2 regions of the Enterobacter sp. FW301-JW81 genome follow, and region 1 is predicted to be linked to the other one. Evidence: predicted binding sites of a transcription regulator. Region 1 holds the regulator's gene; the other holds the start of a gene.
What was found. Region 1 encodes CRP, which controls carbon source genes, mostly activating them, when cyclic AMP is high. Its sites were predicted from a motif close to ATGTGANNNNNNTCACAT; they were not measured.
Positions count from the first base shown of each region.

Region 2: the regulator CRP is predicted to act here: its motif matches at 1,711-1,728, upstream of deoC (deoxyribose-phosphate aldolase).

Region 1 is NZ_JBYTBA010000008.1:144,744-149,951, reverse strand. Features, by position in the region: gene AC3WOK_RS21315 (hydrolase) at 1-842, shown strand, start outside; gene AC3WOK_RS21310 (YheU family protein) at 839-1,057, shown strand; gene AC3WOK_RS21305 (phosphoribulokinase) at 1,088-1,957, shown strand; gene AC3WOK_RS21300 (OsmC family protein) at 2,037-2,441, opposite strand; gene crp (cAMP-activated global transcriptional regulator CRP) at 2,753-3,385, shown strand; gene AC3WOK_RS21290 (YccS/YhfK family putative transporter) at 3,443-5,208, shown strand, end outside.
Region 2 is NZ_JBYTBA010000004.1:227,190-232,397, reverse strand. Features, by position in the region: gene AC3WOK_RS14495 (YjjW family glycine radical enzyme activase) at 1-74, opposite strand, end outside; gene AC3WOK_RS14490 (YjjI family glycine radical enzyme) at 49-1,596, opposite strand; gene deoC (deoxyribose-phosphate aldolase) at 1,859-2,638, shown strand; gene deoA (thymidine phosphorylase) at 2,748-4,070, shown strand; gene deoB (phosphopentomutase) at 4,123-5,208, shown strand, end outside.

The DNA of each region.
Region 1 (5,208 bases):
TCGCCTGGAGCGAAGCGCCGGAGCAGGCCCGCCATAAGCCGCGCCTGGTGGTCTTTCACGGCCTGGAAGGCAGCCTGCACAGCCCCTATGCGCATGGGTTAATTGAGGCGGCAAAAGCGCGCGGCTGGCTCGGCGTGGTGATGCATTTCCGCGGCTGCAGCGGCGAACCCAATCGTCAGAAACGCATCTATCACTCGGGTGAAACCGAAGATGGAACGTGGTTTTTACACTGGCTGCGGGAAAACTTTGGCACCGTGCCCACCGCTGCCGTGGGCTACTCGCTGGGCGGAAATATGCTGGCCTGCCTGCTGGCGAAAGAGGGCGAAAGCGTACCGCTGGATGCCGCAGTGATTGTCTCCGCGCCGTTTATGCTGGAGCAGTGCAGCTACCACATGGAGAAAGGCTTTTCTCGCGTCTATCAGCGCTACCTGCTCAACCTGCTGAAAGCCAACGCGGCGCGTAAGCTGAAGGCCTATCCTGATACCCTTCCGGTGAGCCTGCGCCAGCTGAAAAAGGTGCGCCGTATTCGCGAGTTCGACGATCTGATCACCGCGAAAATCCACGGCTTCGCCGATGCGATTGACTACTATCGTCAGTGCAGCGCCATGCCGCTGCTCAGCAAGATCACGCAGCCGACGCTTATCATTCATGCCAAAGATGACCCTTTTATGGATCATCACTCGATCCCCGCTCAGGAATTCCTGCCCGACAACGTTCACTATCAGCTGACGGAGCACGGTGGCCACGTTGGGTTTATCGGCGGCACGCTGCGCCGCCCGAAAATGTGGCTTGAGACGCGTATTCCTGACTGGCTAACCCCTTATCTGGACGGTGCAAAATGATTATTCCCTGGCAGGATCTGGCTCCCGAAACGCTCGATAATCTGATTGAAAGCTTTGTATTACGCGAAGGCACCGATTATGGTGAACAAGAACGCTCGCTTGAGCAAAAGGTCAACGATGTAAAGCGCCAGCTGAAAAGCGGCGACGTGGTGCTGGTGTGGTCAGAGCTGCATGAGACGGTCAATATCATGCCCCGCAACGCGTTTCACGGCTGATCTTCCACCCATTTCAGTCAGGGAGTTGCTATGTCTGCCAGACATCCGGTTATTGCCGTTACGGGGTCGAGTGGTGCGGGAACCACCACCACCAGCCTCGCCTTTCGCAAGATTTTCGCCCAGCTGAATCTCCGTGCGGCGGAGGTCGAAGGCGACAGCTTTCACCGCTACACGCGCCCTGAGATGGACATGGCCATCCGTAAGGCGCGCGATCTGGGTAAACACATCAGCTACTTCGGCCCGGAAGCCAATGACTTCGGCCTGCTGGAGCAAACCTTCCACGAATATGGCCTGAGCGGCACAGGGCAGTCCCGTAAGTATCTGCACACTTACGACGAAGCCGTGCCCTGGAACCAGGTACCGGGCACCTTTACCCCCTGGCAGCCGCTGCCGGAACCCACCGACGTGCTGTTCTACGAAGGATTACACGGCGGCGTGGTCACGCCCCAGCACGACGTGGCGCGCCACGTGGATCTGCTGGTCGGGGTGGTTCCTATCGTTAACCTGGAGTGGATCCAGAAGCTGACGCGTGACATGAGCGAGCGCGGCCACTCGCGCGAGGCGGTGATGGATTCCGTCGTTCGCTCAATGGAAGACTACATCAATTACTTAACGCCGCAATTCTCCCGCACGCACATTAACTTCCAGCGCGTGCCGACGGTGGACACCTCCAACCCGTTTGCCGCCAAAACGATCCCTTCTCTGGATGAGAGCTTTGTGGTGATCCATTTCCGCAATCTTGAAGGCATCGATTACCCCTGGCTGCTGGCGATGCTGCAGGGCTCGTTTATTTCGCACATGAATACATTGGTGGTGCCGGGCGGAAAAATGGGACTGGCAATGGAGCTTATCATGACGCCGCTGGTGGAGCGGCTGATGGAAGGGAAGCAGATCGCATAATCATTTTTGCCCGGTGGCGCTGCGCTTACCGGGCCTACAATCCGTAGGGCGGGTAAGCGCAGCGCCACCCGCCAAAAGATTAAGCCTCGATCACTTCATACGAATGGGTAATTTTTACCGCTTTCTCCAGCATTAACGCCACAGAGCAGTACTTCTCCGCAGACAGGTCCACCGCGCGTGAGACCGCCGCGTCTTTCAGCGCTTTACCGGTGACAACAAAGTGAAGATTAATGTGGGTGAACAGGCGTGGCGCCTCTTCCCGGCGCTCTGAGGTGAGTTTGACCTCGCAATCCGTCACGTCATGACGGCCTTTTTGCAGAATCGACACCACGTCAATCGCGCTGCATCCGCCTGCCGCCATCAGCACCATTTCCATTGGGCTTGGCGCTTTATCACCGGAGTTACCATCCATCAAAATCTGGTGTCCTGACGCGGACTCGCCCAGGAACGTTAAACCTTCAACCCACTTCACGCGCGCTTGCATATTTTTGAACTCCAACGTTGCATTTTTGGTGACAGATTACGCGTGCGTTACATTTCTCGCAATGGAAGGCGACCTGCATCATGCTGAAGCGAGACACCAGGAGACACGCGGCGAAAGCTATGCTAAAACACTCAGGATGCTACAGTAATACATTGACGTTACACGTGTATGCAGAGGACATCAAACTTTACTGGCTGCGAAACGTTACGGTAGCCGACTTCCCAGGGTATGGGTAAGAATTCGATTGCAACCCCAGAGTCCGGATGCATCTGATGACTCTGGTGACAGCTTATAACAGAGGATAACAGCGCATGGTGCTTGGCAAACCGCAAACAGACCCGACTCTCGAATGGTTCTTGTCTCATTGCCACATTCATAAGTACCCATCGAAGAGCACGCTGATTCACCAGGGTGAAAAAGCGGAAACGTTGTATTACATCGTTAAAGGCTCGGTGGCAGTGCTGATCAAAGATGAAGAAGGGAAAGAGATGATCCTTTCTTATCTGAACCAGGGCGATTTCATCGGTGAACTGGGCCTGTTTGAAGAGGGCCAGGAACGTAGCGCCTGGGTTCGTGCAAAGACAGCATGTGAAGTGGCTGAAATTTCTTACAAGAAGTTCCGTCAGCTGATTCAGGTTAACCCTGACATCCTGATGCGTCTTTCTTCCCAGATGGCGCGCCGTCTGCAGGTCACCTCTGAGAAAGTGGGTAACCTCGCCTTCCTGGACGTAACTGGCCGTATTGCACAAACGCTGCTGAACCTGGCGAAACAGCCAGACGCAATGACCCACCCGGACGGCATGCAAATTAAAATTACCCGTCAGGAAATTGGTCAGATCGTCGGTTGTTCCCGTGAGACAGTGGGCCGTATCCTGAAAATGCTGGAAGATCAAAACCTGATCTCCGCCCACGGTAAAACCATCGTGGTCTACGGAACGCGTTAATTCCGCTTAAACGGCGTGTCACCGCAGGGTGTCACGCCGTTTTTGTCTCTACTCCCCATGTGGCGCAGGCTGATCTATCACCCCGAAGTTAACTACGCACTGCGACAAACGCTGGTGTTGTGTCTTCCTGTGGCCGTGGGCTTGATCCTCGGACATCTTCAGCAAGGTCTGCTGTTTTCTCTCGTGCCCGCCTGCTGCAACATCGCCGGTCTGGACACGCCGCATAAGCGCTTTTTCAAACGTCTGACTATTGGCGGCTGCCTGTTTGCGGGCTGCAGCCTCGCCGTACAGCTTCTGCTTGCCCGGGACATCCCGCTGCCGCTGATCCTGACCGTGCTGGCCATGACCCTCGGCGTCACCGCCGAAATCAGCTCGCTGCACGCCCGCCTGCTTCCCGCCTCGCTGATTGCGGCCATTTTCACGCTGAGCCTCGCCGGGAATATGCCGGTGTGGGAGCCGCTGCTGATCTACGCTCTGGGGACGCTGTGGTACGGGCTGTTCAACTGGTTCTGGTTCTGGCTGTGGCGCGAACAGCCGCTGCGTGAATCTCTGAGCCTGCTCTATGTGCAGCTGGCGGATTACTGCGAAGCCAAATATACCCTGCTCACCCAGCATACCGATCCGGAAAAATCCTTGCCGCCGCTGCTGACGCGCCAGCAAAAGGTGGTAGATCTGATAAGCCAGTGCTATCAGCAGCTGCACATGCTCGCCGCCAACAAAAACCACGAATACAAACGGCTGCTGCGCACCTTCCAGGTCGGTCTCGATCTGCAGGAACATATCTCCGTTAGCCTTCACCATCCGCAGGAGGTACAAAAGCTGGTCGAGCGCAGCCACGCCGAAGCGGTGATCCGCTGGAACGCGCAGACAGTATCGGCACGTCTGCGGGTCCTGGCTGACGATATTCTCTACCACCGCTACCCCACGCGCTTTAACATGGAAAAACAGCTCGGCGCGCTGGAGAAAATCGCACGCCAGCATCCGGATAACCCGGTTGGCCAGTTTGCCGCCTGGCACTTCAGCCGCATCGCCCGCGTGCTGCGCACGCAGCGCCCGCTTTATCCCCGCGATCTGATGGCGGATAAGCAGAAACGGTTGCCGCTACTGCCCGCGCTCAGAAGCTATCTTTCTCTTAAATCATCCGCCCTGCGCAACGCCGCCAGGATCAGCGTTATGCTCAGTACCGCCAGCCTGATGGGCATGGCGCTGCATCTGCCGAAACCCTACTGGATCTTAATGACCGTGCTGTTTGTCACCCAGAACGGCTACGGCGCCACGCGGGTGCGTATTCTGCACCGGGCCGGCGGAACGATGGCCGGGCTGATTATTGCGGGCGTGACGCTACACTTCCACGTGCCGGAAGGCTATACCCTGGCTGGCATGCTGGCGATTACGCTGGTGAGCTACCTGATTATCCGCAAAAACTACGGCTGGGCGATGGTGGGCTTTACGGTGACGGCGGTGTATACCCTGCAGCTGCTCACGCTCAATGGTGAACAGTTTATTGTCGCCAGGCTGATTGATACCCTCATTGGCTGCCTGATTGCCTTTGGCGGCATGGTCTGGCTGTGGCCGCAGTGGCAAAGCGGGCTGCTCAGGCAGAACGCCCACGACGCGCTGGAGGCCGACCAGCAGGCCATTCGATTGATCCTGAGCGACGACCCGCAGCCCTCCCCGCTGGCCTATCAGCGCATGAAGGTCAACCAGGCGCATAACGCCCTGTTTAACTCGCTCAACCAGGCGATGCAGGAGCCGGGCTTTAACTCGCACTATCTGGCGGACATGAAGCTCTGGGTGACGCACAGCCAGTTTATCGTCGAGCA
Region 2 (5,208 bases), on a different contig from region 1:
GCCAGGCGGCTGCCCGGCCCGTCCACGCAGGAAAAAGGAATGACCTGACTAACTAAAGCGCATCTGCTGTTCATGGCTTATCACGCGCGGCTGACGTTCCAGGATACGGGTATTGCGTGCGGCCTCTTCACCCAGCCACGTGGTGTTGGTTCTCGAACCCGCTTCCCGGTATTTCTCCAGATCCGATAATCGCACCATATAGCCGGTCACGCGGACCAGATCGTTACCCGCTACGTTAGCCGTAAATTCCCGCATACCCGCTCTGAAGGCGCCGAGGCACAGCTGAACCACCGCCTGCGGGTTGCGTTTTACCGTCTCATCCAGCGTCAATATGTCGCTTATTCCTGAAGAGTAGTGTTTGTGGTGAGGAGCCACGGCCAGCAGGTGGCTTATCGGATCCGGCTCGTCGCCGTAGGGCAGACGCGCGCCCGGCGTGGTGCCCGAATCAGAGCTGATCCCCGACTGCGCGTGCAGCATCGCGCGCTGCTTCCAGCCGTGCTTCACCGGTGTGTTTTCAACAAATGCCGCAAGCTGCTCGCTGATGCGATACCCCAGCGCGTTGGCCTGCTCATCTTTGCCGTAACGCCCTGCAATGCCTGCTTTTTCACAGAGCGTATTGACCGCTTCCGCCAGGCCGTACAGGCCAAACATCGGCACGAACCGATCGGCATCAATCAGCCCCTCTTTCACCAGGAAGCTATTCTCAAAGAAGCCGGACTGTTGATACAGAAAATCGCAGCGGGCATCGATGATGGCAAGTTGCTGCTGGCAGTAGTGCGGAAGCGTGCGGGTGAAGAAGTCGTCGATGGAGACGCTGCGTTCGGCAATGGCTTTGAGGTTAAGGCGCACCAGGGTGCTGCCACCGCCTGCCAGCGGCAGGGAGTTGTAACAGCTCACCACGCCATAACGTCCTTTTGTGAAAATTTTATCATTCACAGGACCATTAGAAATATGCGGTTTGCTGCATTCACAAATGTTTTTGGCCACCTCAAGCAGCAAATCTTCCGGCGTGATTTCGGGGTCGTAAATAAACGTCAGATTCGGTGCGACCTGCTTCAGGTCTGCATCTGCACGCAGTATGGCCCGCGTGATGGGCGTATCTTCCGGCCCAATGTTGGCGTGCATAAAGGCATCCGGCAGCGTACGGTCGAGATAGCGCCAGAAACGTTTTATTCGGCTATCGATTTCTTTTTGTGTTAGAATTCTAACATATGGTTGTAGCAGTGCATCGAGATGGCCGAGATAGACCGGCATCGATGTGACGGACGGAACATGGTGGTAGAGGATGGTTAACAGCGAGAGGGCGTCATCAAAGTCTTTCGCCCCTTCCAGCTCCAGCCATTCTGAACCGTTAGCCAGAAATTTTGCGTAATCCGGCAGAACGTAACGAGGCTTGTAGGGCGCATGGCCTTCGAACATGTCGCAGATAAATCCCTCGTCCAGCGCGGCACGGGCAGCCTCAGGAAGGGCCGGATAAGGCAGATTGTTTTCCGCTTCCAGCGCCAGAAAATGACGTTTTTGTTCCGGGGTTAACACCGGGCTTGTCACAATGTGCTGGCAGCGCTGCTGCAGGGCGTCGGGGCTGGCGTGGGGCATGTTCGCTTCCTTAATGGTTCTGCGGATGATGAACGGATTGTAGAAAGCCAGCCCGTCGGAGCTTTTGATCCGACAGGGGGTATCGCTGCTTTAGTCGGCAATTTGCGCCCTAAAGTTTGAAGAAGATCGCATTACAGTAATGCAAATTTGTACGCAGTTTTCATTAACTGTGATGAATGTCGAAGTGTGGATGCGGGTGGATGTTAGAATACTCACAGACCCGCAAGGTAAAATTTATACGGCACTGCCGTTGGAGAATGTTATGACCGATTTAACTGCAAGCAGCCTGCGCGCGTTGAAACTGATGGACCTGACCACCCTGAACGATGACGACACCAATGAAAAAGTCATCGCCCTGTGCCATCAGGCGAAAACGCCCGTCGGTAACACCGCCGCCGTCTGTATCTACCCGCGCTTTATCCCGATTGCCCGTAAGACGCTGAAAGAGCAGGGCACGCCGGACGTGCGCATTGCAACCGTAACTAACTTCCCGCATGGCAACGATGATATCGAGATTGCGCTGGCAGAAACCCGCGCGGCGATTGCTTACGGTGCAGACGAAGTGGACGTGGTGTTCCCGTACCGCGCGCTGATCGCGGGCAACGAGCAGGTCGGTTTTGACCTGGTGAAAGCCTGTAAAGACGCGTGTGCGGCGGCAGACGTGCTGCTGAAAGTCATCATCGAAACCGGCGAGCTGAAAGAAGAGGCGCTTATTCGTAAAGCGTCTGAAATCTCTATTAAAGCCGGTGCGGATTTCATCAAAACCTCAACGGGTAAAGTGCCGGTTAACGCCACCCCGGAAAGCGCGCGCATCATGATGGAAGTGATCCGTGATATGGGCGTGTCCAAAACCGTTGGTTTCAAACCTGCGGGCGGCGTGCGTACCGCTGAAGACGCGCAGCAGTTCCTGGCGATTGCCGACGAGCTGTTCGGCTCCGACTGGGCCGATTCCCGTCACTACCGCTTCGGCGCGTCAAGCCTGCTGGCCAGCCTGCTGAAAGCGCTGGGTCACGGCGACGGTAAGAGCGCAAGCAGCTACTGATTGCCAGACAATGCCGGATGACGCTTCGCTTATCCGGCCTACAGGATCGTAGGGCGGGTAAGCGTAGCGCCACCCGCCACAACTCCCCCGATTCCGCATGGAGGTTACCGTGTTTCTCGCACAAGAAATTATTCGTAAAAAACGTGATGGTCATGCATTAAGCGACGAAGAGATCCGCTTCTTTATCAACGGCATTCGTGATAACACCGTCTCAGAAGGGCAGATTGCGGCTCTGGCGATGACCATCTTCTTCCACGATATGTCGATGCCTGAGCGTGTCTCGCTGACCATGGCAATGCGAGATTCAGGAACCGTTCTGGACTGGAAGAGCCTCAACCTTAACGGCCCGATTGTCGATAAACACTCCACCGGCGGCGTGGGCGACGTAACCTCCCTGATGCTCGGCCCCATGGTGGCAGCCTGCGGCGGTTACATCCCGATGATCTCCGGGCGCGGCCTGGGCCACACCGGCGGCACGCTCGACAAGCTGGAAGCCATTCCGGGCTTCGATATCTTCCCGGATGACAACCGCTTCCGCGACATTATTAAAGACGTTGGCGTGGCGATTATCGGCCAGACCAGCTCTCTTGCTCCGGCAGACAAGCGTTTCTACGCGACCCGCGATATCACCGCAACCGTTGACTCCATCCCGCTGATCACCGCCTCTATCCTGGCGAAGAAGCTGGCAGAAGGGCTGGACGCGCTGGTGATGGACGTGAAGGTGGGCAGCGGCGCATTTATGCCAACCTATGAACTCTCTGAAGCGCTGGCCGAAGCGATCGTTGGCGTCTCCAACGGCGCAGGCGTGCGCACCACCGCGCTGCTGACCGACATGAACCAGGTGCTGGCCTCCAGCGCCGGTAACGCGGTCGAAGTGCGTGAAGCCGTGCAGTTCCTGACGGGTGAATACCGTAACCCGCGCCTGTTCGACGTCACCATGGCGCTGTGCGTAGAGATGCTGATTTCCGGCAAGCTGGCGAAAGACGATGCTGACGCGCGTGCGAAGCTGCAGGCGGTGCTGGACAACGGCAAAGCGGCGGAGATCTTCGGCCGCATGGTCGCGGCGCAGAAAGGCCCGACCGACTTCGTGGAAAACTACGCGAAATACCTGCCAACAGCGATGCTCAGCAAAGCCGTTTATGCGGACACTGAAGGTTTTGTCTCCGCCATGGACACCCGCGCGCTGGGTATGGCGGTGGTCTCGATGGGCGGCGGCCGTCGTCAGGCATCAGACACCATTGATTACAGCGTCGGCTTCACCGATATGGCCCGCCTGGGCGACAGCGTTGACGGCCAACGTCCGCTGGCGGTGATCCACGCCAAAGACGAAGCCAGCTGGCAGGAAGCGGCGAAAGCGGTGAAGGCGGCCATTGCGCTTGATGATAAAGCGCCAGAAACCACACCGACCGTCTATCGCCGTATCACCGAATAGCGGTATACTGATCTGATCAATCATTTTTAAGCACTACGTACGGAGAACAATTATGAAACGTGCATTTATTATGGTGCTGGACTCATTCGGCATCGGCGCAACCGAAGATGCAGAACGTTTTGGTGACGTGGGTTCCGATACCATGGGTCACATCGCGGAAGCCTGTGCGAAAGGCGAAGCGGACAACGGTCGTAAAGGCCCTCTGACTCTACCTAACCTGACCCGCCTCGGTCTGGTGAAAGCACATGAAGGTTCTACCGGTAAAATCGCAGCCGGTATGGACGGCAACGCGGAAGTGGTGGGCGCCTACGGCTGGGCTCACGAACTCTCTTCCGGTAAAGATACCCCGTCTGGACACTGGGAAATCGCCGGTGTGCCGGTACTGTTTGACTGGGGATATTTCTCCGATCACGAGAATAGCTTCCCGCAGGCGCTGCTGGACAAGCTGGTTAAGCGTGCCAACCTGCCGGGCTACCTCGGTAACTGCCACTCTTCCGGTACCGTGATTCTGGATGAGCTTGGCGAAGAGCATATGAAAACCGGTAAGCCGATTTTCTACACCTCTGCTGACTCCGTGTTCCAGATTGCCTGCCACGAAGAGACCTACGGCCTGGATAAACTCTACGAGCTGTGCGAAATCGCCCGTGAAGAGCTGACCGAAGGCGGCTATAACATTGGACGCGTGATCGCACGTCCGTTTATCGGTGACAAAGCGGGTAATTTCCAGCGTACCGGTAACCGTCACGACCTTGCCGTTGAGCCACCGGCACCCACCGTGCTGCAGAAGCTGGTCGAAGAGAAAGACGGTCACGTGGTGTCCGTGGGTAAAATTGCGGATATCTACGCTAACTGCGGCATCACCAAAAAAGTGAAAGCCACCGGTCTGGATGCGCTGTTCGATGCCACCATCAAAGAGATGAAAGAAGCGGGCGACAAGACCATTGTCTTCACCAACTTCGTGGACTTCGACTCCTCGTGGGGCCACCGTCGCGACGTCGCGGGCTATGCGGCCGGTCTGGAGCTGTTTGACCGCCGTCTGCCGGAGCTGATGGAGCTGGTGGGTGAAGATGACATTCTGATCCTGACTGCGGACCACGGCTGCGACCCAACCTGGACCGGCACCGACCACACCCGTGAG